3 regions of the Sphaerisporangium sp. NPDC049003 genome follow, and region 2 is predicted to be linked to each of the others. Evidence: riboswitches for the same ligand, from Rfam matches in the RefSeq annotation. Region 2 holds a riboswitch; each other region holds the start of a gene.
What was found. Region 2 has a riboswitch for thiamine pyrophosphate ahead of ACGFIV_RS12350 (cytosine permease). Riboswitches for the same ligand answer to the same signal wherever they lie in the genome.
Positions count from the first base shown of each region.

Region 1 (9,334 bases), on a different contig from region 2:
TCCCGCCGCTGGACGCCGCGGGCCTGGGTACGGCCCTGCGCGAGGTGGCCGCGTTCGACGGGCTCATGGTGGTGCACGCGGAGGACCCCGCGCTGCTCACCGAGCCCCTCGGCCCGACATACCCGGAATTTCTCGACTCGCGGCCGGGGGAGTCGGAGCGCCGGGCCGTCGAGCGGGTCATCGCCGCCGCCCGCGAGACCGGCGCGCGCGTCCACATCCTGCACGTGTCCTCGGCCTCCTGCCTCGAACCGCTGGACGCCGCGCGGCGCGACGGGGTGCGGATCACCGCCGAGACCTGCCCCCACTACCTGACGCTCACCGCCGAGCAGGTGCGCGGCCCCGAGTACAAGTGCTGCCCCCCGATCAGGGACGGCGGCAACCGCGACGAACTGTGGAAGGGCCTCGCGGCGGGCGTGCTGAGCTGCGTCGTCTCCGACCACTCGCCGTCCACCCCCGACCTGAAGGTGCCCGACTTCGCCGCCGCCTGGGGAGGGATCTCCTCGCTGCAGATCGGCCTGCCCGCCGTGTGGACCGAGGCACGCTCGCGCGGGTACGGCCTGACGCGCGTCGCCGAGTGGATGTCCGCGCGTCCTGCGGAGCTGGCCGGCCTGACCGCCAAGGGCGGCATCGCCGTGGGCCTCGACGCCGACCTGGTGGCCTTCGACGACGCGGCCGGGTTCACCGTGAACGCCACAGACCTGCGCCACCGCAACCCGGTGACGCCCTACCACGGCCGCACGCTGACCGGAGTGGTGCGCACCACCTGGCTGCGCGGCCGGCCCGTGTCCGACACCGTCCCACCTTTTGGAGTGCTTCTTTGAACGACCTTCCGGCCGGCTGCCACCCGATCCCCGCGAGCACCGGCGGTGCCGGTGAGTGACCTCACGCGCCTGCCCGACCTGGCGCTGCGCACCTGCGGCGGGTCGGTCGTGGCGGCGAGCGACGAGTCCTTCGCCGAGCGGCAGGCACTGATCAGGCCCGGCGCGCCCGCGTTCCAGCCCGGCACCTTCGGCCCCCGGGGCCAGGTCTACGACGGCTGGGAGACCCGGCGGCGCCGCGAGCCCGGCCACGACTGGGCGATCGTGCGGCTCGGCATGCCCGGTGCCGTCCGGTGTGTGGTGGTCGACACCGCGTGGTTCACCGGCAACTACCCGCCCTTCGCCTCGGTCGAGGCGTGCGCGGTCGGCGGGTACCCCTCGGTGGCCGAGCTCCAGGAGGCCGAGTGGGTGGAGATCGTGCCAAGGAGCCCCCTGGGCGGGGACGCCGCGCACGAGTTCGCCGTCGGCGACGGCCGCCGGTTCACCCACGTGCGGCTGAACATCTTCCCCGACGGCGGGGTCTCGCGGCTGCGCGTCCACGGCGAGGTGGCGCCCGACCTGGCGCTGTACGAGGGCATGACCGTGGACCTCGCCGCCCTGGAGAACGGGGCCATGGTCACCGCCTGCTCGGACGAGTTCTACTCCTCGCCGGCGAACGTCATAGCCCCCGGGCTGCCCCGGCACCAGGCCGAGGGGTGGGAGACCTCCCGCCGCCGGGACGGCGGCAACGACTGGCTGGTCGTACGGCTGGCGGTGCCCGGCGTCGTGCGCGTCGCCGAGCTGGACACCACCAACCTGGTGTACAACGCCCCCGGCGCGGCCTCCCTGATGGCCGCCGAGGCCGGCGACGGCCCGCCGGGGGAGGACACCGAGTGGTTCGAGCTGCTCCCGCGCACCCGGCTCCAGCCGGACACCCGCCACAGGTTCCGCCTGCCGGGTGACCGCGTCGCGACGCACGTACGCCTCGACATCTACCCCGACGGCGGCATGGGCCGCCTCCGCCTCCACGGCACTCCCCGCGACCTGTAAGACCGGGCAGGCTCCCGCCGGGTCAGTGCCAGATCGTGATGCGGGTGCCCGCCGGGGCCTGTCCCAGGGGGTTCTCCGCGACCACCGAGCCCGCGCCCGCGATCTTGCGCACCCGTACCTGGAAGCCGGCGGTGCGAAGCTCGCGGGTGGCGTCCCCGACGTTCTTGAACCGGACGTCGGGGATGGCCACGAGGGCCTGGCCCGGCTGGACGTTGTCGGGGTTCTCCCAGGGCCAGTGGAAGCCGGTGTCGGGCCCCTTGGAGCAGGTGAGCTGCACGTTCTGCCCGGCGGTGACCTCGGCACGCGCGGCGGGGTTCTGGGCGATGATCGTGCCAGGCTGGGCGTTGTCGGTCTGCTGGACGATCGTGGGGTTGTACCCCTTCCCCCGCAGGAACGCCTCGGCCTGGTCGCACTGCATCTCGCTGACGTCGGGCATGAGCTGCCCGGCGCTCAGCACGAGCTGCACCCGGCTGCCCTCCCTGACCTTGGTGCCGACCTGGGGGTTCGTGCGCAGCACCAGGCCGCGCTGCACGGTGTCGCTCGGTACCCGGCTGACGGTGCCGGCGGTGAGGCTCGCCTCGGAGATCTTGGCCCGCGCGTCGGCCTCCGGCAGGTTGACGACGTTCGGCACCGCGATCTTGACGGGCCCGGCCGAGGGGATCAGCGTGATCCTGGACTGGGCGAGCACCTCCTTGCCCGGCTCGGGTTCGGTGCGCAGGACCTTGTCCTCGGCCACCTCCTTGTCGTGCTCGGGGGTGCCGATCTTGACCTCGAAGCCCTGCTTCTCGGCCTCCGATTTGGCGATCGTGATGTTCAGGCCGGACAGGTCGGGGACCTTGGTGTAGCGGCCCTCGGAGAACCACCAGCCGGTGCCACCGATCGCAGCGGCCATCAGGACCACCAGCACGACGATGAACCAGTGGGGCCGGAAACCGCGGCGCTTCGGGCCTTCGGCCGCCGGCCGTACCGCCGGGGCGGTGAGCATCTCGGTCTGCGAGTGGATCAGGGTCGGGTTGGCGGGCGCGGCGCCCATCTGGTGCGCGGCCACCGGCCCGGGGGCCGCCGCGCCGGTGGGCGGGCGCTGCGGCCCCATGTCGCGCGGCAGCATGCGGTGGGCGTCCACGGCCGCGACGAGCAGCGCGGTGGCGTCGGCCGGCCGCCGGTTCTGGTCGCGGTCGGTCGCCGAGAGGACCAGCGTGTCGAGCAGGGGCGGCACGTCGCCCGCCAGCGAGGACGGCGCGGGCACCCGGTCGTGCACGTGCCGGTAGGCCACCGACATGGGGTTGTCGCCCTGGTAGGGCTGGCGCCCGGTCAGCAGCTCGAACAGCATCACCCCGGCGGCGTAGACGTCGCTGCGCGCGTCGGCGACCCCGGCGGTGACCTGCTCGGGCGACATGTAGGCGATCGTGCCGATCATGACGCCGGTGCGGGTCTGGTTGCCCGCCTCGATCGCCCTGGCCAGGCCGAAGTCGACGACCTTGACCCGGCCGTCGTCGGTCAGCAGGACGTTCTCGGGCTTCACGTCACGGTGCACCATGCCCGCCTGGTGGGCCGCGCCGAGCGCGGCGAGCACCGGGATCATGATCTCCAGGGCCTCGCGGGCCGGCAGGCGCTTCCTCTCGCGCAGCACGTCGCGCAGGGTGCGCCCCGGGACGTACTCCATCGAGAGGTAGACGTGATCGCCGTCGGTGCCCTGGTCGAAGACGTGCACCACGTTGGGGTGCGACAGGCTGGCCACCGACTTGGCCTCGCCGATGAACCGCCGTACGAAGTCGGGGTCCTCGGCCAGCGATCGGTGCATCACCTTCAGAGCCACCGTGCGGTCGAGCCGGATGTCCAGGGCCAGGTAGACGGCGGCCATCCCACCCCGGGCGATCCGGGACTCAACGCGATAGCGCCCGTCCAGCAGCCGCCCTACAAGGGGGTCCGCAACCGTCGTGTCCACGGGAGTGAGTTTACGGGCGGTTTGCCAGGGGGAGGGCAAGCACATCCCAAACCGATGCCGACATGTTTTCCCGTCAGGAAGGCGTTGATGGCTCTCCGCCGACCGGTTCGACGGCCGGCGAGGACGCCTCAGCGTACCGGCGCCGGGGTATCCGGCCCGCCAGGCGCGCCCTACGACCCGCCGTGACGGCGTCGCGCATAGCCCCCGCCATCAGGCCGGGCCTGCGGGCCCGCGTCACCGCGCTGGCGAGCAGGACCGCGTCGCATCCGAGCTCCATCGCCAGGGCCGCGTCGCTCGCCGTGCCGATGCCGGCGTCCAGGATGACAGGGACGCCCGCCGCCTCCACGATGAGCTCGATGTTGTGCGGGTTGCGGATCCCGAGCCCCGAGCCGATCGGCGCGCCGAGGGGCATCACGGCCGCGCACCCCGCCTGCTCCAGCCGCCGCGCGAGCGCCGGGTCGTCCCCGATGTAGGGCAGCACCACGAATCCGTCGGCCACCAGCCTCTCGGCGGCGTCGAAGGTCTCGATCGGGTCCGGCAGCAGGGTGCGCTCGTCGCTGATCACCTCCAGCTTCACCCAGTCGGTGCCGAGCGCCTCGCGGGCCAGGCGCGCGGTCAGCACCGCCTCGCCGGCCGTGAAGCAGCCGGCGGTGTTGGGCAGCACCCTCACGCCCCGGTCGCGCAGGACGTCGAGCACCGACCCCCGCGAAGCCGGGTCCAGGCGCCGCATCGCCACCGTGGTGATCTCGGTGCCGGACGCGGCCAGCGCCTGGTCCAGCACCTCAAGGGACGGGGCGCCGCCCGTTCCCATGATCAGGCGCGAGCGGAACTTCTCGCCGCCGAGGACCAGCGCGTCGTCCATGGGGTCCGCGTCGACGGTGACGGGGCCCTCACGCCGCTCGCCGGTCGCAAGGACGGGGCTCGTGTCTCGCCGGTCAGCCACCCTGCACCGCCGTGAGCACCTCGACGCGGTCGTTCTCGCCGAGCGGGGTCGACTGCCACGCGCCCCGCCGCACGACCTCGTCGTTCAGGGCGACCGCGACCCCGGCGACGGCCGAGGTCAGCGTCTGGACGGCCTGGGCGACGGTGGTGCCGGGGGGCAGGTCGTGGGGGGAGCCGTTGATGGTCACTCTCATCGCGCTTCCGGGGCGGGAGACCCCGGCCGGCGGCCGGGGGAGGAGCCCCGTTCCTCCTTCGTCCATCGGTGAGGGCCGGTGATGTCCTTGTGCCGCGCCCCGCCGAAACGCAGGGGCGAGCAGATCGCCGCGAAGGCCGGGCCGGGCCGTCCGGCCGGATCGTGGCCGGGAGGGAGCCCCCCTTCGTGGCCGGGGCCGGCGTCCGGGGCCGGCTCCCCGGCGTCCGGAGCCAGTTCCCCGGCGACGAGGTCGGCGGTCAGGGGACAGAGCAGGACGCCGCCGCGGTGGTGGCCGGTGGCCAGCACGAGCCCCGGGAGCGTGGTCCGCCCGATGACCGGGAGGTTGTCGGGGGTCCCCGGGCGCAGGCCGGCGGACAGGCCGGTCACCTCCAGCTCGGTGACGCCCGGTACGAGCTCGCGCGCGTCGCGCAGCAGCTCCCACAGGGCTCCGGCGGTCACGCGGGTGTCGAACCCCATCTCCTCCTGGGTGGCCCCGAGCACGATCTCCCCGTCGCCGCGCGGCACCATGTACGCGCTGGACCCGTGGACCACCCCGCGCACACAGCGGCCGAGGAACCCCGGAGCGCCGCGCAGCCGCATGATCTGGCCCTTGACGGGGCGCACCGGCGGGAGGACCTCCGGAGGCAGGCCGTCCAGGGATCCCGACCAGGCTCCGGCGGCCAGCACCACCTGGTCCGCGGCGATCGCCCCGCCGCCCGCCAGCCGTACCCCGCGCACCGCGTCGCCCTCGACGGCGAAGCCAGTGACGCGGTCGGCGACCATGCCCACCCCCCGGCGCGAGAGCGCGGCGAGCAGCGCGGCCGTCACCCGGCGCGGATCCACCCAGGCGTCCCCCGGAGCGAGGACGCCGCCGCGGACCGAGGGGGCGAGCATCGGCTCGGCGCGGCGGCACTCGCGCCCCGTCAGGCGTTCCACGGGGAGCGAGAGCTTCTCCATGAAGCCGGCCAGTTCGCCGAGCGCCGCGAGGTCGTCGGCGCCGAAGGCGACGTCCAGGGTGCCGTCGGTGCGGTAGTCGACGTCCATCCCGGACTCGCCGGCCAGCTCGGCGGCGAAGCCGGGCCAGCGGGCCAGGGACGCGAGGCCGAGCCGGAGCAGGGGCTCCTCGGTGTAGGTGACCTCGCTCACCGGGGCGAGCATCCCCGCCGCCGCGTGTGAGGCGCCCGAGCCGGGCGCCGGGTCCACCACGGTCACCGCGTGCCCGCGCTGGGCGGCGCGCCAGGCGACCGACAGGCCGATCACACCCCCGCCCACGACGACCACGTCCGCGTGCGTGTCCACCAAAGGTCCCGCTCCCTTCGCCGGCATGATCCGGATCAGGTTTCTGGCGGTCGAGGGCCGTGAGCCCTCCTCTCAGCCCGGTCTCGCCGGACTCCCGCGCGTGCTGACGACACCAGCCTATTCCTGCCTCCGTACGACTTGCGCACCTGCTTGAGTGTTCTCATTACTGCCTGTGCGCGATAGTGAGCCAATTCGTTACCAAATCGCCGTTGGCGAGTTACCCGGCTGGCCGCTTAGGGTCAGGATGTGAATCATGTCGTGGTGGTCGGAGCCGGACTGGCCGGCGTGCGGAGTGTCGAGGCGCTGCGGGCGCGCGGGTACCGAGGACGCGTCACTCTGGTCGGAGATGAGAACCATCGCCCCTACGATCGTCCCCCCTTGTCGAAGGCCGTGCTGCTCGGCGACCTGGATTCCACGGTCGTCGACTCCGACCTCGGCGCCCTCGACGTCGACCTGCGCACCAGCGTGTCGGCCAAGGGCCTGCGCCACGGCGCGCTGGAGACCACGGAAGGCGAGCTGGAGTACGACGGCCTGATCATCGCCACCGGCGCCTCGCCCATCAGGCTGCGCGGCGAGGGCGCCCAGCACGTGCTCCGCACCATCGACGACGCGCTCGCCCTGCGGGAACTGCTGGTCCCCGGCGCCCGCGTGGTGGTCGTCGGCGCGGGCTGGATCGGCGCCGAGGTCGCCACGGCGGCGCGCCGCGCCGGATGCGAGGTGACCGTCGTCGAGGCCGCCCAGTCACCGCTGGCCGTCGCCCTCGGCACCGAGGTGGGCGGGCGCACCGTGCCCTGGTACGCCGAGGCGGGCATCGACCTCAGGCTCGGCACGATGGTCGGCTCGGTCGACCCGGGCGGCCTGACCATGATGGACGGCTCGTGGATCCCCGCCGACGTGGTGGTGACCGGCGTCGGCGTGCGGCCCACCGTCGGGTGGCTCGCGGGCTCCGGCGTGGAGATCGACAACGGCGTCGTGGTCGACGAGCACCTGCGCACCTCGATGGAGGGCGTGGTGGCGGTCGGCGACTGCGCGAACTGGTGGTCACGGCGCTTCGGCCGCCGCATGCGCGTCGAGCACTGGGACACCGCGCTGAACGCGCCCGAGACGGCCGTGGCCACGCTGCTGGGCGAGACCGCCGTCTACGACCCGGTCCCCTACTTCTGGTCCGAGCAGTTCGGCCGCATGCTGCAGTACGCCGGCCACCACGACGGCGCCCGGCTGGTGCTGCGCGGCGATCCCGCCACCGACCGCAAGTGGGCGGCGTGCTGGCTGACCGACGACCACCGGATGGCCGCTATTCTTACCGTCGACCGTCCCCGTGACCTGGTGCAGGGCCGCCGTATCGTCGAGGGCGGGCAAAGGCTCGATGTGGATCGCGCGATGGACCCCTCGGTACCCTTGCGTGACTGCTTGTGACCCCCTGTGGGGTGTTTGAGAAGAGGCACGACGTGGTAGTTGTGGTTCCGTGACGCTTTCTGTTGCGCAGATCGACCGGGAAACCGACCAGTTGGTGGGAGAGTGGCTCCCCCTCACGGAAGTGGGCAGGCGGCTCGGGCTGAGTGCCGGGCGTGCCAAGCAGCTTCTCAAGGACAAAAGGCTCATCGGAGTCCGGCGGGGCGGATCCGAGCCGGAGGTCCCCGCGGCCTTCATCGCCGGAGACGACGTGGTGAAGGGCCTCCCAGGGACGCTGACGGTCCTGTCCGACGCGGGCTACGACGACGTCGAGGCCCTGCGGTGGCTGTTCACCGCCGACGACTCCCTGCCGGGGGCCCCGATCGACGCGATCGTCGCGGGCCGCCACACCGAGGTGAAGAGGCGTGCCCAGGCGCTCGGTTTCTGACGCCAGGCTCTACCTCTGCACCGACGGGCGCCGCCGCCAGGGCGATCTAGACCGGTTCCTCGACGCCGTCCTCGCGGGCGGTGTGGACATCGTCCAGTTGCGCGAGAAGGGCCTGGAGGCCCGCGAGGAGCTCGCGCTCCTTGAGGTGTTCCGCGCGGCCTGCGACAGGCACGGGACCCTGCTCGCGGTCAACGACAGGGCCGACATCGCCTACGCGGCGCGTCCCGACGTGCTCCACCTCGGGCAGGACGACCTTCCCGTGGCCGTGGCGCGCGAGCTGCTCGGGCCGGACATCCTGATCGGGCGGTCCACCCACAGCGACGCGGAGGCGTCCGCGGCGGCGGCCGAGGAAGGCGTCGACTACTTCTGCTGCGGGCCGATCTGGCCGACGCCGACCAAGCCCGGGCGTTTCGCGCCGGGGCCCGGCCTGCTGAAGCACGCGGCGGCGCTGGACACCGACCGGCCGTGGTTCGGCATCGGCGGCATCGACCTCTCCACGCTCGACGAGGTGATGTCGTACGGCGTGACGCGCGTCGTGGTCGTACGGGCCATCACCGAGGCCGACGACCCGGGCGCGGCGGCCGCCGAGTTCGCCCGCCGCCTCGCGGCGGGCTGACACCCCGGCTCACGGCGCCCTCGCGCCGCACCGACCCGAGCTTCGCGCTGCTGACCTGGGCCTTGCGTTACGGACCTGGGCCTTGCGTTACGGACCTGGGCCTTGCGTTACGGACCTGGGCCTTGCGGTGCTGACCCCGGCCTTGCGGTGCCGTACGGCCCGTCGTGGGCTCAGCTCCGGCGCGAGGTGGCGGCCACCGCCAGCTCGGCGAGGGCGTCGCGGGCCTCGCCGGTGATCGGCGCGCGCTCCAGCGAGCTCAGCGCGTCGTCCAGGTAGCGCTTGATCGTCTCCTCGCTCGCCGTCAGCGCCCCGGTCTCCTCGATGATCTCGCGAAGCCGCTCGACGCCGGCCGCGTCCAGGCCGGAGTCTCCGAGCAGCCGCCGCACGTCGGCGGCCTGCCCGTCGGACGCGGCCGAGAGCGTGCGGGCGATCAGCATGGTGCGCTTGCCCTCGCGCAGGTCGTCGCCCGCCGGTTTGCCGGTCTCCGCCGGGTCGCCGAACACGCCGAGGACGTCGTCGCGGAGCTGGAAGGCGATGCCGACCTTCTGGCCGTACTCCACGCACAGCCGGTCGAGCCACGGCTCCTGACCGCGCGCGGCGAGCAGCAGGCCGAGGCGCAGTGGCTGCTCCACGGAGTACTTGCCGCTCTTGT
Region 1 is NZ_JBICTU010000010.1:106,467-115,800, reverse strand. It holds gene allB (allantoinase AllB) at 1-821, shown strand, start outside; gene alc (allantoicase) at 873-1,847, shown strand; gene pknB (Stk1 family PASTA domain-containing Ser/Thr kinase) at 1,870-3,792, opposite strand; gene ACGFIV_RS13435 (thiazole synthase) at 3,866-4,654, opposite strand; gene thiS (sulfur carrier protein ThiS) at 4,728-4,928, opposite strand; gene thiO (glycine oxidase ThiO) at 4,925-6,226, opposite strand; TPP riboswitch at 6,222-6,334, opposite strand; gene ACGFIV_RS13420 (FAD-dependent oxidoreductase) at 6,473-7,642, shown strand; gene ACGFIV_RS13415 (Rv2175c family DNA-binding protein) at 7,692-8,066, shown strand; gene thiE (thiamine phosphate synthase) at 8,044-8,682, shown strand; gene ACGFIV_RS13405 (polyprenyl synthetase family protein) at 8,853-9,334, opposite strand, start outside.
Region 1: it holds a riboswitch for thiamine pyrophosphate, as region 2 does, so the genes downstream of both, thiO (glycine oxidase ThiO) here and ACGFIV_RS12350 (cytosine permease) in region 2, are expected to answer to the same signal.

Region 2 (9,334 bases):
GACGCGATCGGCGGCGTCAACATCTGCGTCAAGCAGAACATCAAGGACCACAAGGCCGGCATCAACCTCAAGAAGGGCTGCCAGGACATGGACGGCGGCACCGCCCTTGGGTACGTCCGCACCCGCGCGACCGGCGCGCTGCCCGACTTCGACCGCACCCAGCGCCAGCGCCAGTTCTTCGGCGCCGTGGTGAAGAAGGCCGCGAGCCCGGGCGTCCTGGTCAACCCGTTCCGCTCGATCCCGCTGGCGATGAGCGCGACCGACTCGGTGGCGGTCGACCCGGGCACGGGAGCCTTCGACATGCTGTCGCTGGGGCTCGCGATGAGCGGCGATCCGATCGCCACCGCCGTGCCCGTGGGCTCGCTGCCCACGATCAACGGCGCCTCCGTCGTGAAGTGGGACACCGAGCGCGCTCTGCGGCTCTTCAAGGCCCTGGCCGAGGACAAGCCGGTGCCGGAGGACGTCCTCACCAAGTAGGCGCGACACGCGCGCCGAGCCGAGGGGGCGGACGCGCGCCGAGCCGAGGAGCAGGCGCGCGCCGGGGCGAGGAGCAGGCGCGACGCGCGCTGTGGGTACAGCTCAGGCGCGCGTCGCGGGTCCTCGCGAGCGGTTAGTGTGATGGCATGCCCGAGCTTCCCGAGGTGGAGTCGCTCGCCGAGTTCCTGCGCGAACGGGCCGTCGGCCGCCCGGTCGCCGCCGTCGACGTGGTGGCCTTCCAGGCGCTGAAGACCGTGGACCCGCCGGTGACCTCGCTGGCAGGGCTGACGGTGACGAGTGTCGCCCGTCACGGCAAGTTCCTCGACCTCGACTGCGACGGGCTCCATTTCATCACCCACCTCGCCCGTGGCGGCTGGCTCCGCTGGCGCGACGACTTCTCCGGGGCCAAGCCCGTACGTCCCGGCAAGGGCCCCCTCGCGGCCCGCGTGCGGTTCGCGCCCGGCGACGACGGCAGGCAGCCCGGATTCGAGCTCACCGAGGCGGGCACCCAGAAGCGGCTCGCGGTCTACGTCGTCCGCGACCCCGGCGAGGTTCCCGGCATCGCGAGCCTCGGCCCCGATCCGCTCGCGCCCGAGTTCACCGTGGACGTGCTCAAGGGCATCCTCGGCGGCAGCCGCACCCGCATCAAGGGGCTCCTGCGCGACCAGAAGGTGATCGCCGGCATCGGCAACGCCTACTCCGACGAGGTGCTGCACGTGGCCAAGATGTCCCCGTTCAAGATCGCGGGGTCGCTGACCGACGACGCGGTGGCGGGCCTGCACGAGTCGATCGTCAGCACGCTGCGGGCGGCCGTCGAGCGCTCTCGCGGCATCGCCGCGAAGGATCTCAAGACCGAGAAGAAGTCGGGTCTGCGGGTCCACGGGCGTGCCGGGCAGCAGTGCGAGGTGTGCGGGGACACGATCAGGGAGGTGTCGTTCGCCGACTCCTCCCTGCAGTACTGCCCGACGTGCCAGACCGGCGGGAAGCCGCTAGCCGACCGCAGGCTGTCCCGCCTTCTCAAATAGCCCACCGGGGCCTTCTCGGGGAGAAATCAACGCTCGGTCAGTAATGACAACCCTCCGTTAGCGGACGGAAAGCTCGCAGAGCGGGGACAATGAACGGCATGAACGTCCCTGAGATCGAGGCCAAGGCCGTACCCGACGATGTCTTCCTGCTCGACGTGCGCGAGCCCGACGAGTGGCTGGCGGGGCACGCTCCGGCGGCCGTCCACATCCCGCTCGGCGCGCTGCAGCAGAGGGTCGACGAGGTCCCGGCCGGCGTGCCGGTCTACGTCGTCTGCCGGGTCGGAGGCAGGTCCGCGAGGGCCGCGGCGTGGCTCAACCACGTGGGCCGAGAGGCGATCAACGTCGGTGGCGGCATGCAGTCGTGGGCCGCGGCCGGCCGTCCGATGGTGGCCGAAAACGGGGGGCAGCCCTTCGTCGCCTAGCGGCGGAGTGTAATAATTCGGTCAAAATCCATACCGCGGGAGCTCGGGCGCAACCGGGCTGAGAGGGCGGTTCCCAGTGACACTGGGCGCGCCGCCGACCGCATGAACCTGTCCGGGTAATGCCGGCGTAGGGAGCGTGCGATGACGTCCGCCGTCGGCGAGGTCCCCCTGACACTCGACGAGGCCCCCCCGAAGACGCTGGGCCTGCTCGACCAGGGCGCCTTCTGGGCCAACCTCGGAGTGAGCCTCCTCGGCTTCTCGGGGGCCCTCTACCTGATCAACCCGCTGGGCGACGTCCCGCTGAGCCTCGGCGCGGCCGTCCTCGCGGCCGTGGCCGGAAGCCTGATCGGCACCGTGATGGTCGGCCTCGCGGCGGTGCCGGGCGCGCGCACAGGCGCGCCGGCGATGGTGCTGCTGCGGGGCTTGTTCGGGGCCAGGCTTTCGTACGTCCCGACGGTCCTGAACGTCGTGCAGATGCTCGGCTGGGGGGCCTTCGAGCTGTGGGTGATCGCCACCGGGGCGCGTGCGATCTTCGGTGACGCGGTGCCGTACTGGGTGTGGGTGGTGGCGGCGGGGCTGCTGACCATCGCCCTGACGATCAGGCCGCTGGGGGCGATCCGCCTGCTCCGGCGGTTCGTGACGGCGGGGGTGGTCGTCGCGATGGTGTGGCTCGCGGTGGCGCTGCTGCGCGAGGCACCCACCCTCGGAGGCGGGAACTGGAACGCCTTCGCCCCGGCCGTCGACTACGTGATCGCGCTCTCGGTCTCCTGGGTGCCGGTGGCGGCCGACTACGCGCGGCACTCGCGGTCCGGGCGGGCGGCCTTCGCGGGGGTGGTCAGCGGCTACACGATCGCCCAGGTCGCGTGCCTGGTCATCGGCGTCCTCGCGCTGGCCCTGGTCGGGAACGACCCCGACCGGGTGTGGGACGCCTTCGTCGCGGTGCCCCTCGGGGGGCTGTTCTTCGGAATCCTGGTGCTGCGCGAGGCCGACCAGTCGTTCGCCAACGTCTACTCCACGGCGATGTCCCTGCAGAACCTCCTGCCTAGGGTGGACCGGCGCGTCTTCTCGATCGTCGTCGGCGTGCTCACCACCGTCATCGCGCTCTTCGCCGACGTGAAATCCTACGGGGCGTTCCTCGGCGTCATCGGCGCGGTCTTCGTCCCGATGTTCGCCGTCCTCGTGGTCGACTACTTCCTGCTCGGCGGGGCCGCCAGGTGGGACACCTCGGCGGGGGCGCCCTCGCGGTGGGGGATGGTCGTGCCGTGGGTGCTCGGTTTCGTGGCGTACTGGCTGGTCACGGCGACGCCGACGGTGGCGTGGTGGGACTCGGTCTGGACGGCGCTCCGAGGCGCGATCGGCTTCGAGCGGCAGGTCTGGATGAACGCCGCGCTCGCCGCGTTCGTCGTCGCCGCGCTGGCGACGCTGCTCGGGCAGGCGTTCAGCGGGCGGGGTCTTCGAGGCGGAGGAGGAACTGCTTGGCGGCGAGGCCTCCGGCGTAGCCTCCGGGATGCCCCTGCGACTCGATCGCCCGGTGACACGGGACGATGACGCAGACCGGGTTGGCGGTCAGCGCGTTGCCTATCGCGCGTAGCGCCTGGGGCCGCCCGATGCGCTCGGCGATTTCGGGAAATGTCGTGACGCTTCCGTAGGGCACGGCCATCGTCATCTGGAGCACGGTACGCGCGAACGGCGTGGCCAGCCGGAGGTCGACGGGAAGGGTGAAGGCCCTGAGCCTGCCGGAGAAGTACGCGTCGAGCTCACGGCGTATCGGATCGAGGCGCCGCGGGTCGGGCCCGATGAACGAGCCGATCTCGCGGGTGATGCGCGCGAAGACGACGTGCTCGTTCTCGTAGCTGCACGCGACCACGCCGCGCACGGTGACGGCGAGCGCCAGCCGCCCGACGGGGGTGTCGGTCATCCCGAAAGCGACGTCGGGTGGGGTCTCGCCCACATAGCCGGGAGCGGTCACCCGCACGAGGGCTTCGAGATCCCCTGTCGACATGGCCGCACCCCTCCCGGTCCCGCTACCAGGCAGCGTATAGGAGCGGAGGGTCCCACCGGCCGCGACGGCCACGCGCCGCGCGCCGTAGAAGACCCCGAGAGGGTACAGTCCCGACGAATGCGACTATTCGTACATCAAAAGTGCCAAGACGCGGGGGCAAAAACGGGCACGATGGGGGTCATGAGTGACGACAGGGTAGAGAACGCCGATGACGGCATTGCCCGTGCTGTCCTCGCGAGTTCCCCGAATGCCGTCGTAGCCCTCGATCGTGACCTTTCCGTCCTGTTGTGGAACCCCGCCGCCGAGCGCCTGTTCGGCTGGACCGCGGGCGACATGACCGGGCGCAGGGCACCGCTCGTCCCCGACGAGCTGGTGGTGGAGCACAACGCCGTGCTGGAACGGGTCCGCACGGGAGGGCCCGTCTCGTTGCGCACCAAGCGCCTGCGCAGCGACGGCTCGCTCGTCGACGTGGGCGTGGACCTGAGCGCGCTGCGCTCGGAGGCCGGCGCGCTGCTCGGCTACGTGAGCGTCTACCACTCCCTGGAGAACGACTCGGCGGCCCGCGACCGGGGCGCCCGCAGGGCGAGGCTCGTCCGGCGGCTCACCGACGTGGTGGGCGACATCAACGCCGAGCTGGAGCTGTCATCCGTCCTCGACCGCATCGCGGGAAGCCTCACCGAGTTGACCGGGGCCGACGCGGGCGGGTTCGTTCTGATCGAGGACGACCGCCTGCGGCTGGTCAGCGCGCACGGGCTGCCCGACAGGCTCCGGGGCGCGACCGCCGACCTGCGGACGAGCCTGGTGGGCAAGCTGCTGCGGACCGGGAAGACCGTCCTGCTGGAGACCGGCGACCAGGCCGTGCTCGACGATCTGATCTGGTCGCAGCTGCCCGGCCTGCACACCATCGCGCTCGGCGTCGCGGCGGTCGGCGGCCGGCCGTACGGGGCGCTGTACGCGCTGTTCGCCGAGCGCAAGGCCGGCCACGTCGAGCTTGAGCTGCTTGAGCTGCTGGCCGGGCACGCCGGCATCGCGCTCGCCAACGCGATGGCGTACCAGGAGGCCGTGCGGCAGCGGGCTCACGAGCGGGCGGTCGTCGACGCCAGCGCGGACGGCATCGCGGTGCTCGACGGCATGGGGTACGTCCGCCAGTGGAACCCGGCGGCCGAGGAGCTGACCGGGGTGCGGGCCGACGACGTGATCGGCGACCGGCCGCCGTTCCCGCTGCCCGCGCCGGGGGAGAAGCTCACCACCCAGCTTCCGTGCGGTCGCTGGCTGGACGTGGTCAGCGCGGAGATCAACGACACCGCCGAGATCGTGGTCGACTTCCGTGACGTCACGCGCGCCAAGGAGCTGGAGGAGGCCAAGGACCTGTTCCTCGCCACCACCAGCCACGAACTGCGCACGCCCATCACCGTGGTCCAGGGGTTCGCCAGCACGCTCGACGCGCGCTGGGACAAGCTGTCGGACGTCGAGCGCCGCTCCGCCGTGCGGACCATCGCGGAGCGGGCCCGGGCGCTGGGGCAGCTCATGGACCACCTGCTGCTCGGCGCGCGGGCCGGGGCCGAGGAGCTGAAGGTCCGGGTGGAGAGCTTCGACCTGGGCGAACGGGTGCGCGCGGCCACGCTGGGGATGCCCGTCCTGTCCGACCGGCATCGCGTGGAGGTGGACATCCCCCGCGACCTTCCCCTGGTCGACGGCGACGCGCTGGCCACCGACATCCTGCTCGCCCAGCTCCTGGAGAACGCCTTCAAGTACTCGCCGGACGGCGGGCTGATCCGCGTGCTCGCGTGGGCCGAGGGCGATCGCGTCGTCCTCGTGGTGGACGACGAGGGCGTGGGCATCGCGCCCGACGACCACGAGCGCGTCTTCGAACGGTTCGTCCAGGCCGACAGCGGCGACCGCCGCAGGTTCGGCGGCGTGGGGCTCGGGCTTTACATCGCACGCAGCCTCGCGCGCGCCCAGGGCGGCGAGGTGACCGCCCATTCGCGGCTCGGCGGGGGCACCCGAATGAGATTCATCCTGGGCACCGCACCGGCCTATATCGGATCCGACACACCGAACCGGTAACGGGCAGGTCACGGCTGGACTCATCTAGTGTCGAATCTGCACAAGCAATGATCGCCGCACGGTTTCCAGAACCATCGAACGGGGCATTTCGGTCGTACTGGGATGTGTTTTCCTCAGGGGGAAATGCAGGAGAACGGGGAAGTGAGGGCGTCGTGCTGTTGCCGTATGCGCCGACCAGCGTCGCCGTCGCACGCCAGCGTCTCAGCGCCGATCTTGAGGCATGGGGAGTGTTCGCCGCCGCGGTGGAAGACGCCGTTCTTGTGGTGAGCGAACTGCTGAGCAATGCGTTGCGTCATGCCCACCCGCTGCCATCGGGCCAGATCATGGCCACCTGGGACTGGGCGGACGAACATCTCGAGGTCACGGTGAGCGACGGAGGAGCGGCCACGGAGCCCCGCGCGGGACGGCCGACCCTCTCCTCGCTCGGCGGGCGGGGGCTCGGAATCGTCGAGTTCCTCGCCGTGCGCTGGGGCGTACGCCATGACGGTGACGTGACCACGGTGTGGGCGGTCCTCCATGCCCCGGTCGCTGTCCTTAATTCGCAAGTCAGAACACCCGAAATGGGCGCCCTACGCGAGTGTGGTTAGACGTTCCCTGCTGATAGGGCAGGACATACAGCGCGGGCCGCCCCGGCCGCTTCCTAGTTCGCTGCCCGCAATACGGATGACCTTCACCCCCGAGGCCTCCAGGCGCGCGTTCGTCTCCACGTTGCGCTCGTAGGCCACCGCGACCCGCGGGGCGAGCGCGAGCGTGTTGTTTCCGTCGTCCCACTGCTCGCGTTCGGCGGTGACGGGGTCGAGCCCGGTGTCGATGACCTTGACCCGCTCGATGCCCATGGCCTGGGCCGCCGCCTCCAGGAAAGGGCGGGGCTCGAACACGCGCAGCTCGCCGTTCTCCATCGAGGTCACGGTGTAGGCCTGGAGTGAGTAGGCCACCGGCGGATACATGACCACGGTGTCCACGTCGACCATCGTGCAGATCGTGTCGAGGTGCATGGTGGCCCGCTGCTGGGCGATCGGCACCGCCAGCACGGTGTGCGCCAGCCCGGCCGCGAAGACGCGCCGGCAGAGGCGCTCCACCCCCGCCGGCGTCGTACGCTCACCGGTGCCCACCGCGATGACCCCCGGAGCCATCAGCAGCACGTCACCGCCCTCGACGTGTTCGAGCCAGGGTTCGTACAGGTGGTCCACCCCGGCGAACCTCGGGTGGTAGGTGTAGATCAGTCGGGTCAGGAGACTCTCTCGCGTACGGGCCGGCATGGCGAGGCTGGTCACGGCCACCCGGTCGCCGATCCACACGCTGGAGTCCCTGGTGAACAGCAGGTTCGGCAGGGGGTCGACGACGAAGTCGTGCCGGTCCATCAGGCCGTACACCAGGCCACGGCCGGTCTTCAGCTCCTCGCGGGCGAGCCCGGCGATCAGCGTCTGGGTGAGGTCCTCGGGGTCGAGCTCCTCCAGGTGGTCCCGCGTCAGCTGCGCGAGCCTGTCGCCGAGCTGCCGCTCCTCCAGCACGGCAGGGATGATCTCCTGGCGTGCGGAGTCGTACTCCAGCGTGTCCTGGAGCAGCTCGGTGAGGTAGAGAACCTCGACCCCGTGGTCGCGGAGCGACTGGGCGAACGCGTCGTGCTCCTCCTGGGCCCTGCCGACCCATGGGATGCCGTCGAAGAGCAGCTTGTCGCTGTTACGGGGGGTCAGCCGCTTGAGCTCGGCACCCGGCCGGTGGAGCATGACCGTCTCCAGCCGCCCGACCTCGCTGTCGGCACCGTTCATCGTTCGACCCTCCCGATTGAAACCACGTCGTTCCAACATTCAACGTTAGTGGCGCACAAGTACCCCAATCTGCATGAGGGCGTCGTATCAGGCCGGCTTGGGATACAGGATCGCCCGCTCCGCCCCCCAGGCCGCTTCCCGCGAGCACGGCGGCGAAGTGCTCGCCGAGCGGAACGCCGAGGGCGCTCTGGGCCAGCAGGAGGTTGGGGTGCCCGGCGATGGTCGCCGAGACGAACACCCGGTAGGTGATCATGAGGAACGGCGCCTGGGCGAGACCGGGCATGATTCCCGCGAACATCGACGTCCCCCCGGCGGCGTACAGCTTGGAGGTCTCCCGCATGAGCCGCTCCGGGTCGCGGGCGAAGCGCTTCCTCAGCGCCTCGACCTGCGGCGCGAGGCGCAGGCGCGCCTTCTGGGCCTTCGCCTGCCGCACGCTGAGCGGCAGGAGGAGCAGGCGCACGGCCAGGGTGAACAGGACGATCGCGAAGGCCGCGCCCGTGAGGGATCCAAGGCCGTTGATGAGCCGGTAGGCGGAGTCGATGACGGTGTCGAACATGGCGGGACAAGCCCCTTCGTCTATGTGGATGAACATGACGAAAGCGCCCGTGAGCGGCACGACTACCGGGACGCTAGACGGGCGCGGGGCCTGAGGATGGCGCTCTGGGGCGTGGGCGACCGGCGGCGGCCGGGTGGAGCATCCGTACGAAGACGGTGTGCGCGGCCCGCGGACGGTGACCCGAGGCCACAGCGACCGCGGGCGCCGACGCCAGCCGCCCGAGAGCCCAGGCGAAAAGCAGAAGGGTGACCCCCACGAGCCCGGCCGTCGTCAGCGTCGCCGGGCTGGTCGGCCAGGCGAGGAGCTGCGCGAGCAGCGCGATGGTGGTGGGGAAGCCGGTCATCCTACTTGTTCGACAGCTTTCCGACGACGGTGACGGCGGCGACGGCCACAAGGGCGACGACGGCGATGACGAGCAGGAGCTTGAAGATCCCCAGGACGAGCGGGAGCACGAGCCCGAACACCACGTAGAGTGCGAGCACGACGCCGAGGATTGAAAGAACGATGCGGGCCATATCCAGAAGGTACGTCGCACGGGGCCCGGCCGCGAGCGCACGACGATCTCTGGTCGAGATCGTGACCTCTGGGCCCGGCAGCCGGCTCTACGAGCCGGTATCGGTCTCACGAGCCGGCATCCGTCTTACGAAGTAGTGACGCGAGTCGTGTGGGCGGCCGGATCAGCCCTACCGTGGGGTGATGAGCGTGACGCCCCGACCTCGGATCCTCGTGGTGGACGACGACCCGACCGTGGCCGAGGTGGTCGTCAAGTACCTCGAACGCGACGGGCACATCGTCGAGAGCGTCGGCGACGGCGCCGAGGCGCTGCGCAGGGCCCTCGCCAACCCGCCCGACCTGCTCGTCCTCGATCTGATGCTCCCCGGCATGGACGGCCTCCAGGTCTGCAAGAGGCTCAGGGAGCGCTGGCCGGTCCCAGTGATCATGCTGACCGCCCTCGGCGAGGAGATCGACCGGGTCGTGGGCCTCGAAACGGGCGCCGACGACTACGTCACCAAGCC
Region 2 is NZ_JBICTU010000009.1:128,430-137,763, forward strand. It holds gene ACGFIV_RS12335 (LCP family protein) at 1-477, shown strand, start outside; gene ACGFIV_RS12340 (DNA-formamidopyrimidine glycosylase family protein) at 624-1,502, shown strand; gene ACGFIV_RS12345 (rhodanese-like domain-containing protein) at 1,592-1,924, shown strand; TPP riboswitch at 1,949-2,075, shown strand; gene ACGFIV_RS12350 (cytosine permease) at 2,066-3,472, shown strand; gene ACGFIV_RS12355 (methylated-DNA--[protein]-cysteine S-methyltransferase) at 3,363-3,926, opposite strand; gene ACGFIV_RS12360 (PAS domain S-box protein) at 4,107-5,993, shown strand; gene ACGFIV_RS12365 (ATP-binding protein) at 6,146-6,580, shown strand; gene ACGFIV_RS12370 (arginine deiminase) at 6,563-7,762, opposite strand; gene ACGFIV_RS12375 (YidC/Oxa1 family membrane protein insertase) at 7,674-8,318, opposite strand; gene ACGFIV_RS12380 (DUF6412 domain-containing protein) at 8,392-8,661, opposite strand; gene ACGFIV_RS12385 (hypothetical protein) at 8,663-8,833, opposite strand; gene ACGFIV_RS12390 (response regulator transcription factor) at 9,015-9,334, shown strand, end outside.

Region 3 (9,334 bases), on a different contig from region 2:
TGCCGCCCAGTGACTCGCTCGTGGAGTTCGGCGCCTATGTCGCCGGCAAGCGGGTCCGCGTCTCCGGCATTCCGGAGGCCGTCAGCCTCGTCCGCGAGCACAACGCCTCCTCCGAGATCAACGACGCGTACGTCTGGGTCGGGCTGCACGAGCCGGAGGCCCCCGAGGTCGAGTGGCTGGCCGAGGTCTTCGGCCTGCACCCCCTGGCCGTCGAGGACGCCATCAAGGCCCACCAGCGGCCCAAGGTCGAGCGGTACGGCGACTCTCTCTTCGTCGTCCTCAAGACCATCGCCTACCTCGACCACGACGAGCTGACCGCCTCCAGTGAGATCATCGCCACCGGCGAGATCATGGTGTTCGTCGGCCCCGACTTCGTGGTCACCGTGCGCCACGGCGAGCACTGCCCGCTCGCAGAGGTCCGCGAGCGCCTTGAGGACAAGCCCAAGCTGCTGGCAAGGGGCCCGGCGGGCGTGCTCCACGCCATCGCCGACTTCGTCGTCGACAAGTACCTCTGCGTCGCCGACCTGATGCAGGCCGAGCTTGAGGAGGTCGAGGCCGCCGTCTTCGCCGACGTCAGCTCGCGGGACATCGGCCGCATCTACCAGCTCAAGCGCGAGATGATCGAGATGAAGCGCGCGGTGACGCCGCTCCAGACGCCGCTGGGCGCCCTGCCGCAGCGCCGCATGATCCCCTCCGAGATGCGCGAGTACTTCCGTGACGTCGTCGACCACCTCTCCCGGGTCTGCGAGCAGGTGGAGTCGTCGAACGAGCTGTGCAACTCGATCCTGCAGGCCGCGCTCGCCAGGTCCAACGCCCTGGCCAACGAGGACATGCGCAAGATCTCCGCATGGGTGGCCATCATCTCGGTGCCCACGATGATCGCCGGCATCTACGGCATGAACTTCAAGCACATGCCCGAGCTGTCCGCCATGTGGGGCTATCCCCTCGTGATCGGCGTCATGCTCGTCATCTGCTCCCTCCTCTACCGAGGCTTCCGCCGCAACAGCTGGCTCTGACCCTCCGCCGGCAATCCTGAAAGTCACATCGCTTCCGGCAGGCACCGGCGCCGGGCAGCCCGCCGTTGACGCTGCCGACCGCCCCGGGCACGCCCGAGGCGGTGCAGGTGTTCAACAACTACGTGCGCTGCGCTGGGCCGCCGCCTCCGACCGGACGGCCTTCACGTGGAACCGCGAGATCGCTCCCGGGGATGGAGTCACCATCGGCTTCAACGGCACCAGGGCGCCAACCCGGCTCCGACGTCCTTCCAGCTCAACGGTGCCACCTGCCGCTGACCTCCGCCTGCCCCTCCCGCCCCGGAGGGGCACGCGACACGGCTTCTCTCCAATCCCGATTAGGAGTTGCATGCATCGCTAGAGAGAGGTAACCTACAGCTGTAGTTAGAGATTTCTGCTACACCGACAAGCGAGGAGGTTCCGGAGATGCTGTTGACGTCGATCGACCCGTTCGTTCAGGAAGTCGAGCGCCAGTTTGATCGCCTCACCCGTGGCGCCCTCACTTGGGGAGAGGGAAGCGCCCAGGGGGCCATGCCGCTCGACGGCATCCGCAGGAAGGACGACGTGGTCCTGCGCTTCGATCTTCCCGGCATCGACCCCGACTCGATCGAGGTCACCGTCGACCGCGGCGTGCTCACGGTCACCGCCAGCCGCCATGAGGAGCTGTCGGAGGACGATCGGCTGTTCGTGCGCGAGCGCGTCATGGGCACCTTCACCCGGCGCGTCTACCTCTCCGAGCACCTCGACATCGACCGCGTCGACGCCGCCTACCACAACGGGGTGCTGCAGATCCGCATCCCCGTGCTGGAGAAGGCCAAGCCACGCAAGGTCGAGATCCAGCGCGGCGACACCAGGGCGATCCGCCCGTGAGGTGACCGCGAGCGATGGGCCGGTGCCGCTACGGGCGCCGGCCCGTTCACCATGGAGGCACACATGTCCAGGTTGCCCATCGACGACAACCACGCCCCGCTGTACTCCATGGGCCAGGTCGCCGGCATGCTCGACGTCCAGCAGGCCTTTCTGCGCCGCCTCGACGAGTTCGAAGTGGTCCGCCCGCAGCGCTCCTCGGGCGGCCAGCGCCGCTACTCGCGCGCCGACATCAACCGTGTCCAGTACGTCGCGGAGCTGACCGGGGAAGGCATGACGCTGATCGCGATCCGCCGCATCCTGGAGCTGGAACAGCAGGTGAAGGCACTGAAGAAGGAGCTGGAGGCGACACGCCGGCTCCTGCCTCCCAAGGAATGAAACCTGGAAAGGCATCGGTGGGCCGCCCGATCACCACGTGTGACGGGCGGTCCTCCGTGGTGGTGTGGGTGGCGGTCATGGCGGTTCCTCGTGTTTCGGGTGGGGGAGGCAAGCGCGTTCGGCCGGTGGCTGTGGCAGGGACGCGCGCTACGGGGTCAGCACGATCTTTCCGGCGACGGTGCCGGACTCGGCCAGCCGCAGAGCGTCGGCGATGCGGGTGAGCGGCAGCCGCGCGGCGATCTGGGCGGTGACCTCACCGCGCTGGAGTGCTGCGAAGACCTTGGTGAGGTCGGCGCGCAGCCGGGACCTGAACCGGTTCTTGGCCAGGGCCCGCCCGGCCCAGACGTTGAAGAAGTAGGCGCGGCGGCCGTTGGGCAGCACGTTCCACAGCCACACCCGGCCGAGCAGCTTGAGCACGGGCCACTGCTTGGACCCCTTGTCGTCCCGGGTGGAGGCGCTGCCGTAGGAGACGAGCGTGCCGCCGGGCGCGAGCAGGCGCCAGGAGTCGACGACGCCCGGCCCCCGACGTGGTCGAAGACGGCGTCCACCCCGCCGGGGGCGAGCTCGCGGACGCGCGCGGCGACGTCCCCGGTGCGGTAGTCGACCGGAAGGACGCCGCGCTCCCGCAGGGCTCTTCAGGATGTAGCTGTCCCGGATGTGGAAGTCGACCCCGCCCTGCTGTTCACCGCCGAACTGGACGACCTCCCGGCCCACTGACCACACCCCTACCAGAACGGGCCCGTGCACGGTTACCACGCCCACCCGATGCGCCGCCTCCGGACCGATCCGGGCGCTTCTTGCCAGGGTGCCCCGTCCTTCTGGAGGGCGCCCGCGCTGTCCCTGTCAGATGGGCCAGGACTCCTGGTGCCAGGCGGCGTTCCAGAACATCCACTCGTAGCGGGATGTGGTGACGAAGTGTTCCCGGGCTCGCAGGCGCTGGCGCTGGGTGGCCTCTTCCCCGGCCCGGTCGGTCAGGGCCACCACTCGGCGGACGACGCTCTGGAAGGCCTCGTCGCCGTAGGTGGCGATCCAGCGCCGGTAGAGAGGGTCGGGAGACGACTTGGCCAGCAGCGCCTCGCCGACGCGGGCGTAGATCCAGTAGCACGGCAGCACCGCCGCGAGGCCGTCGAGGAACGACCCGCCGTACACCGTGGCCAGCAGGTAGCTCGTGTACGCCCGGGTGGTCGGGCCCACCGGTAGGTCCGCGGCCTGTGCCGGGGAACCGCCGAGCTGGGCCATGAACTCCGCGTGCATCTCCTGCTCCGCCGCGATCGCTCCCACCGCGTCGCCCGCGAAGGCCCGTACGTCGTCCTCGGTCGGCGCCTTGGCCGCGCACAGGGCCAGTGCCCGCGCGTATTCCCGCAGGTAGTGGGAGTCCTGCACCACGAAGTGCCGGAAGGCCTCACGCGGCAGGGTGCCGTCGACCAGCCCGGTGATGAACGGATGGTCCAGGATCGCGGTGTAGATCGGCTCGATGGCCTCCCACAGCTCCTCGCTGTACGGGCGCGCATGCGAAACGGCCGGCTCGAACGTCGTCATCGGAACAGACTCCCTACGCCGGCATGACCCGGTCAGGTTCGAGCGGTCTGCGGCCGCTCCGGCCGCACTCTCAGCCCGGTGCGCCGGACTCCCGCGATGTCGTGGTCGAGGCTAACGCACCCCCTTGCCGCGACGGTTCAGGGGGATCGCCATCAGGGGACGATCACCAATTTGGGGCGTTGGTCGCGGATGCCGAGTAGCTCTCTTACGCGGGGGAGCGGCCAGGCGAGCTGGGTGGCGAGCCTCGCCATGGTGAGGTCGGTCTCCGCCGACGCCAGGTCGAAGGCCTGCCGCAGGAGGACCGGGTGCTCTCCCGGGTAGCCGGTGATGGGCTCGCCGGCGAAGCCCGGCTGGTCGCGGAGGGCGCCGAGCCGCTGGTACGCCCGGCTGGCCGAGGAATCGGAGAGCAGGCCGACCTCGCGGCAGCGGTAGAGCAGTGAGCTGATCGAGACGCCCCACACGTGCTTGAGCTCGGCCAGCCGCCGCAGGTCGAGGCGCCGGGGGAGCTCGGGCAGGATGCTGTCGCGCGGGGTGAGGAACTCGGCCGCGAACGTGTCGGCCTCGCGCTCCTGCTGGACGTCCCCGGCGGCGGTGTCGCCGTGGAGGACGAGATGGCCCAGCTCGTGGGCGGCGGTGAAGCGGTAGCGGTGGATGTCGTCGAAGCGGTTGGCGGTCAGCACGACGATCGGCCGGGGCAGTTGCGAGGTCGAGAAGGCGTCGACGGTGGTGGCGTCCTCGTCGGGCGGGGGGAGCACCACGACGATGCCGTGGGCCTCCATGTGGCGGACGAGATGCGAGATCGGCCCTGTGCCGAGCCCCCAGTGCCGTCGCAGCTCGCGGGCGGCGGCGGCCGGGTCGCGGGGCAGCTCCACCCCCGAGTGGACCTCGCCGCCGGAGAACCCCGGAAGGTCGACGTGCGGCAGCCGTACGCGCTTCTCCAGCGCGTGGGTCAGCTCCCAGACCTGCTCGACGAACGCGACGGCCTTGGCCCGCTGGTGGACGCGGGTGGAGCGCAGGCTGCGGAAGTGGGCCATGGACCCGTCGAGCTTGGCGTGCGGCCGGCCCGACAGGAAGAACGCCAGGGGGACGCCGAGGGCGCCCGCCAGGCGCGGGATGAGGTCGGGCCTGGGGTGGGTCATGCCCGTCTCGTACTGCCCGACGGCCGCCGGGGTGACCCCCACCCGCTCGGCGAGGTCCTTCTTGGTCATGCCCGCCAGCCGTCGCGCCTGGGTCAGCCGCGCCTGGTCGAAGCCGTCGGCCACCGCCTGCGGAGTCGGTCTCCCACGGTCGGTCTTACGGTCGCTCATCGGCGTCGGCGATCGGCTGGTCGTCGGTGGGCTCGCTGTTCACGGGGAAGATCATCGCATTCCGGCGCTCGACCGCGGGACGGCGGACGAGGGTGAGGTCGGGCTCGGCGCCGCGGTCGAAGCGCTCGGCCACGTCGGGCTCGGCCACCGGCAGGCCCTGCGACACCCACGGCAGCGCGGTGAGCAGGGGGATCTGCTCGCAGTGGAGCCAGTGGATCCGGCCCATGTCGTCGATCAGCTCGGCCTCGCCCCAGTAGAGCTTCAACAGGCTGGCCTGGGCGTTCGCGGCGTAGGCGACCGGGATCAGGCGCGTGTCGGCGGGGAGCTGCGCGAGGAGGGGCCGCGCCGCGGTCAGCTCGTCGAGCTGGGCGTCCTCGTCGTCGCTCGCGAGCGCGAGGTCGAGCACCTCCTGGTGGTAGGTGGTCGTGGGGCCGAAGCGGGTGAAAAGCTCGCGGACGAGCGCGGAGACCCGCCCGTCGCTGACCCGCGCCTCGGTGATCGGCGTGGTGTCGTCCTCGGCGTAGCGGAAGGGCAGGAGCAGGTTGCCGTTGAGCACGACCAGGTGGTGGGGCGAGCCGTACGGCCTGACCACCTGGAACCCCGGGTCGTTCTTGAAGCCGTCGACCAGGGCCTCGTAGCGGCGGGCCATCAGGGTGGAGCCGTACGCGTACCGTTTGTCGCTTCTCGATGACTTCTGGGCGTCCTGGGCGTTCCCCGCGGCCTCCAGGAGGGACGCGGCGAGCTGCCCCCGGACGGACGCGGCGCGCTCCCCGAACCGCTCGGCCGCCCAGCTCGAAATCTGTGGCTCCCCGTGCATTGGTGACCTCCCGTACGCGGCGTCCTGACACCAGGTGATCGATGCTGCCACTTCAGTTCTTCGCACAATACTCCCGCGAGCACTCCAGTTGATGTTGTGACTCGCCGGAAAGGGGCAGAAGTGTCAGGCGGGCGCGTGGCGGAGGGCGGCGGCGGGCTCGGGGAGGGGGAGGCCGCGCTGGGCCCAGAGCTCGCGCATCCGGTCGGGGTAGTCGGTGACGATACCCGCGACTCCGAGGTCGATCATCAGGGACGCCTCCTCGACGTCGTTGACCGTCCACACCGCGACGGGAAGCCCCGCCTTCGCCGCCCGGGCCATCAGCTCCTCGCCGACCAGCACCCGGTCGGGGGACAGCGTGGTGGCCCCGATCGAGGCCGCCGCGGCGGCGATGTCGCCACCGAAGTCCTCCTTGTAGCGGAGGCCGAGCCATTCGGGATCGAGCGTCGCCTTCTCGACCAGGGCGTAGCGCGTGGCCACGAGATCGCGGGCGACGCGCAGGACGCGCCAGTCGAAGCTGAGGATCGCCGCGCCGTCCAGCCGGTCGTGCCGGTCGAGCTCCGCCACGACCAGCTCGGTCAGCCGCCGGGGGTCGGCCGAGAGGTCGGGCCGGGTCGGGTCGGACTTCAGCTCGACGTTCAGCCGCACGCCGTCGGCGCCGTACGCGCTCACCAGCCCGAGCACGGCGCCGAGCGTGGGCATGCGCGTGCCGGGGATCGGGACCTGCGTGCGGACGAAGCGGTCGGCCTCGCCCTTCGGATGGCGCACCCCGACGTCGAGCGTGCGCAACTGGGCGAGCGACAGGGAGCGGATGGGCTTGCCGACGTAGGGGAACGCGGGGTCCCCCGGCGTCGCAGGCACGGTGTCCGCGCTGGTCACGGCCGACACGGTCAGATCATGGGTGAGCACGAGCTGCCCGTCGGCGGTCAGCGCGACGTCGAACTCGATCGCGTGGACGCCGAGCTCAAGCGTGTAGGCCATGCCCGGGAGGGTGTTCTCCGGGCGTAGGCCCCGTGCCCCCCGGTGGCCGTGTATCTCCACCTGCACAATGGCGCACCCTATCGCTCACCTGCCTCGACCGCGTCCAGGCGGGGGCCGCGCTCCTCGCCGGCCTCTCGCTCCGACCCCTGCGGCAGCGACGGGACGGGCCGTCCGCGGCCCGGACGGCCCGCTCGCCTCAGACCAGGGGACGCAGGGAGAGGGTCTGGGTGCGGCCGGGGCCGACGCCGATGGCGGAGATGGGCGCACCGCTCAGCTCCTCCAGGGCCCTCACGTAGTCCTGGGCGTTCTTCGGCAGGTCGTCGAAGGACTTCGCCTCGGTGATGTCCTCCTGCCAGCCGGGCAGCTCCTCGTAGATCGGCTTGGCGTGGTGGAAGTCGGTCTGGGTCATCGGGATCTCGTCGTGGCGCACCCCGTCGACCTCGTACGCGACGCAGACCGGGATCCGCTCCAGGCCGGACAGCACGTCGAGCTTGGTGAGGAAGAAATCGGTCACGCCGTTGATCCGGGTGGCGTACCTGGCGATGATCGCGTCGAACCACCCGCAGCGGCGGTTGCGGCCGGTCGTCACGCCGTACTCGCCGCCGGTCGTGCGCAGCCAGTCGCCCATCTCGTCGGTGAGCTCGGTCGGGAACGGGCCCGAGCCGACGCGCGTGGTGTACGCCTTCAGGATGCCGATCACCCGGGTGAGCCGGGTCGGCGGGATGCCCGAGCCGACGCACGCGCCGCCCGACGTCGGCGAGGAGGACGTCACGAAGGGGTAGGTGCCGTGGTCGATGTCGAGCAGGTTGCCCTGGCCGCCCTCCAGCAGCACGACCTTGTGGTCGTCCAGCGCCTTGTTGAGGATCAGGGAGGTGTCGGCGATGTGCGGCTTGAGCCGCTCGGCGTACCCGAGGTACTCCTCAAGGACCTTCGCCGGGTCGATGCCCCTGCGGTTGTAGACCTTGGTCAGCACCTGGTTCTTCTCGTTCAGCGCGACCTCGATCTTCTTGCCGAGGATGCCCGGGTCGAGCAGGTCCTGCACCCGCACGCCCATGCGCGCGATCTTGTCGCCGTACGCGGGGCCGATGCCGCGTCCCGTGGTGCCGATGCGGGCCTTGCCGAGGTAGCGCTCGGTGACCTTGTCGAGCGCCTTGTGGTGGGGCATGATCAAGTGCGCGCTCGCCGAGATCAGCAGCCGGTCGCACGAGATGCCGCGTTCCTTCAGCCCGTCGATCTCCGCGAGGAGCACCCCGGGGTCGATCACGACGCCGTTGCCGATCACGGGGACGACGTCCGGCGACAGCACGCCGGTCGGCAGCAGGTGGAGCGCGTACTTCTGGTCACCGATGACGACGGTGTGGCCCGCGTTGTTGCCCCCCTGGTAGCGGACGACATAGTCGACCTGGCCGCCCAGAAGGTCGGTGGCCTTACCCTTGCCCTCATCGCCCCACTGGGCGCCCACAAGAACGACAGCCGGCATGGTTAACTCCCGCGCAACAAAAACGAAACCCCTGGCGCAAGTGCGACAGGGGCTCTTGCGTTGAGAGACTACCCGAGCAGGCTCATGCCGCCCAAGCGCGGCTTACTGGGAACTGAGCACCTTTACCGCTTCTGGGCTGCTATCACGGAGGAACTGGGCGCATCTCTCGGCCTCGTCCTTCTCGCCGATCGCCTGGGCGGCCCGCCCGAGCGCGTTGAGACAGCGGAGGAACCCCCTGTTGGGCTCGTGCTCCCAGGGGATGGGGCCGTGACCCTTCCAGCCCGCGCGCCGCAGCTGGTCGAGGCCCCGATGATAGCCGGTGCGGGCGAAGGCGTAGGAGGTCACCGCGTGCCCGGCGGCGAAGTATTCGTCGGCGAGCGCCGCCCAGGCCGCCGTATAGGCGGGGAAGCGCGCGGCGACGTCACTGGCCTTGGCGCCGGACTCCAGGGCCTCTCTGGCCTCCGGGCTGTCCGGAAGCTGGGTGGGCGGTGGCCCGGAGAGAAGGTTCTCGTGCGTTTCCATGAGCACAGTCTTACCTGTGTTCCGCCTGTCTGGTCATACTCCCTTCTGCGATACGTGCTGAAAGCCGAAAATTGTCCGATACGGTGACCCGGTTGCGTGTGCGAGGACTCACAAAGGAGCAGAGGAAGTGACCCTCTCAGCCTCCCGGTGCGTCGCCGTGGCACTGGCCGGGCTGCTGGCGCTGGTGGCGGCCTGTGGCGGGGAAGCCCACCGGAACCCTCCGAACGCGGCCAAGACGGTCGTGTCCCTGACCTTCGACGACGCCTGGGCCACCCAGGCGGTCGCGGGTGATCTTCTACGCGAGCACCATCTGGTTGGCACGTTCTACATCAACAGCGACTTCCTCGGCAGGCCCAAGCGGCTCACGAAGGCGCAGGTGGACGGGCTGGCCGCCGCGGGCAACGAGATCGGCGGCCACACCCTCACCCACCCC
Region 3 is NZ_JBICTU010000001.1:265,747-275,080, reverse strand. It holds gene corA (magnesium/cobalt transporter CorA) at 1-1,016, shown strand, start outside; gene ACGFIV_RS01445 (Hsp20/alpha crystallin family protein) at 1,440-1,883, shown strand; gene ACGFIV_RS01440 (MerR family transcriptional regulator) at 1,947-2,258, shown strand; gene ACGFIV_RS01435 (zinc-binding dehydrogenase) at 2,406-2,972, opposite strand; gene tenA (thiaminase II) at 3,102-3,797, opposite strand; TPP riboswitch at 3,790-3,902, opposite strand; gene ACGFIV_RS01425 (XRE family transcriptional regulator) at 3,950-5,104, opposite strand; gene ACGFIV_RS01420 (hypothetical protein) at 5,091-5,921, opposite strand; gene ACGFIV_RS01415 (glycerophosphodiester phosphodiesterase family protein) at 6,045-6,959, opposite strand; gene ACGFIV_RS01410 (adenylosuccinate synthase) at 7,096-8,379, opposite strand; gene ACGFIV_RS01405 (DUF3151 domain-containing protein) at 8,482-8,901, opposite strand; gene ACGFIV_RS01400 (polysaccharide deacetylase family protein) at 9,029-9,334, shown strand, end outside.
Region 3: it holds a riboswitch for thiamine pyrophosphate, as region 2 does, so the genes downstream of both, tenA (thiaminase II) here and ACGFIV_RS12350 (cytosine permease) in region 2, are expected to answer to the same signal.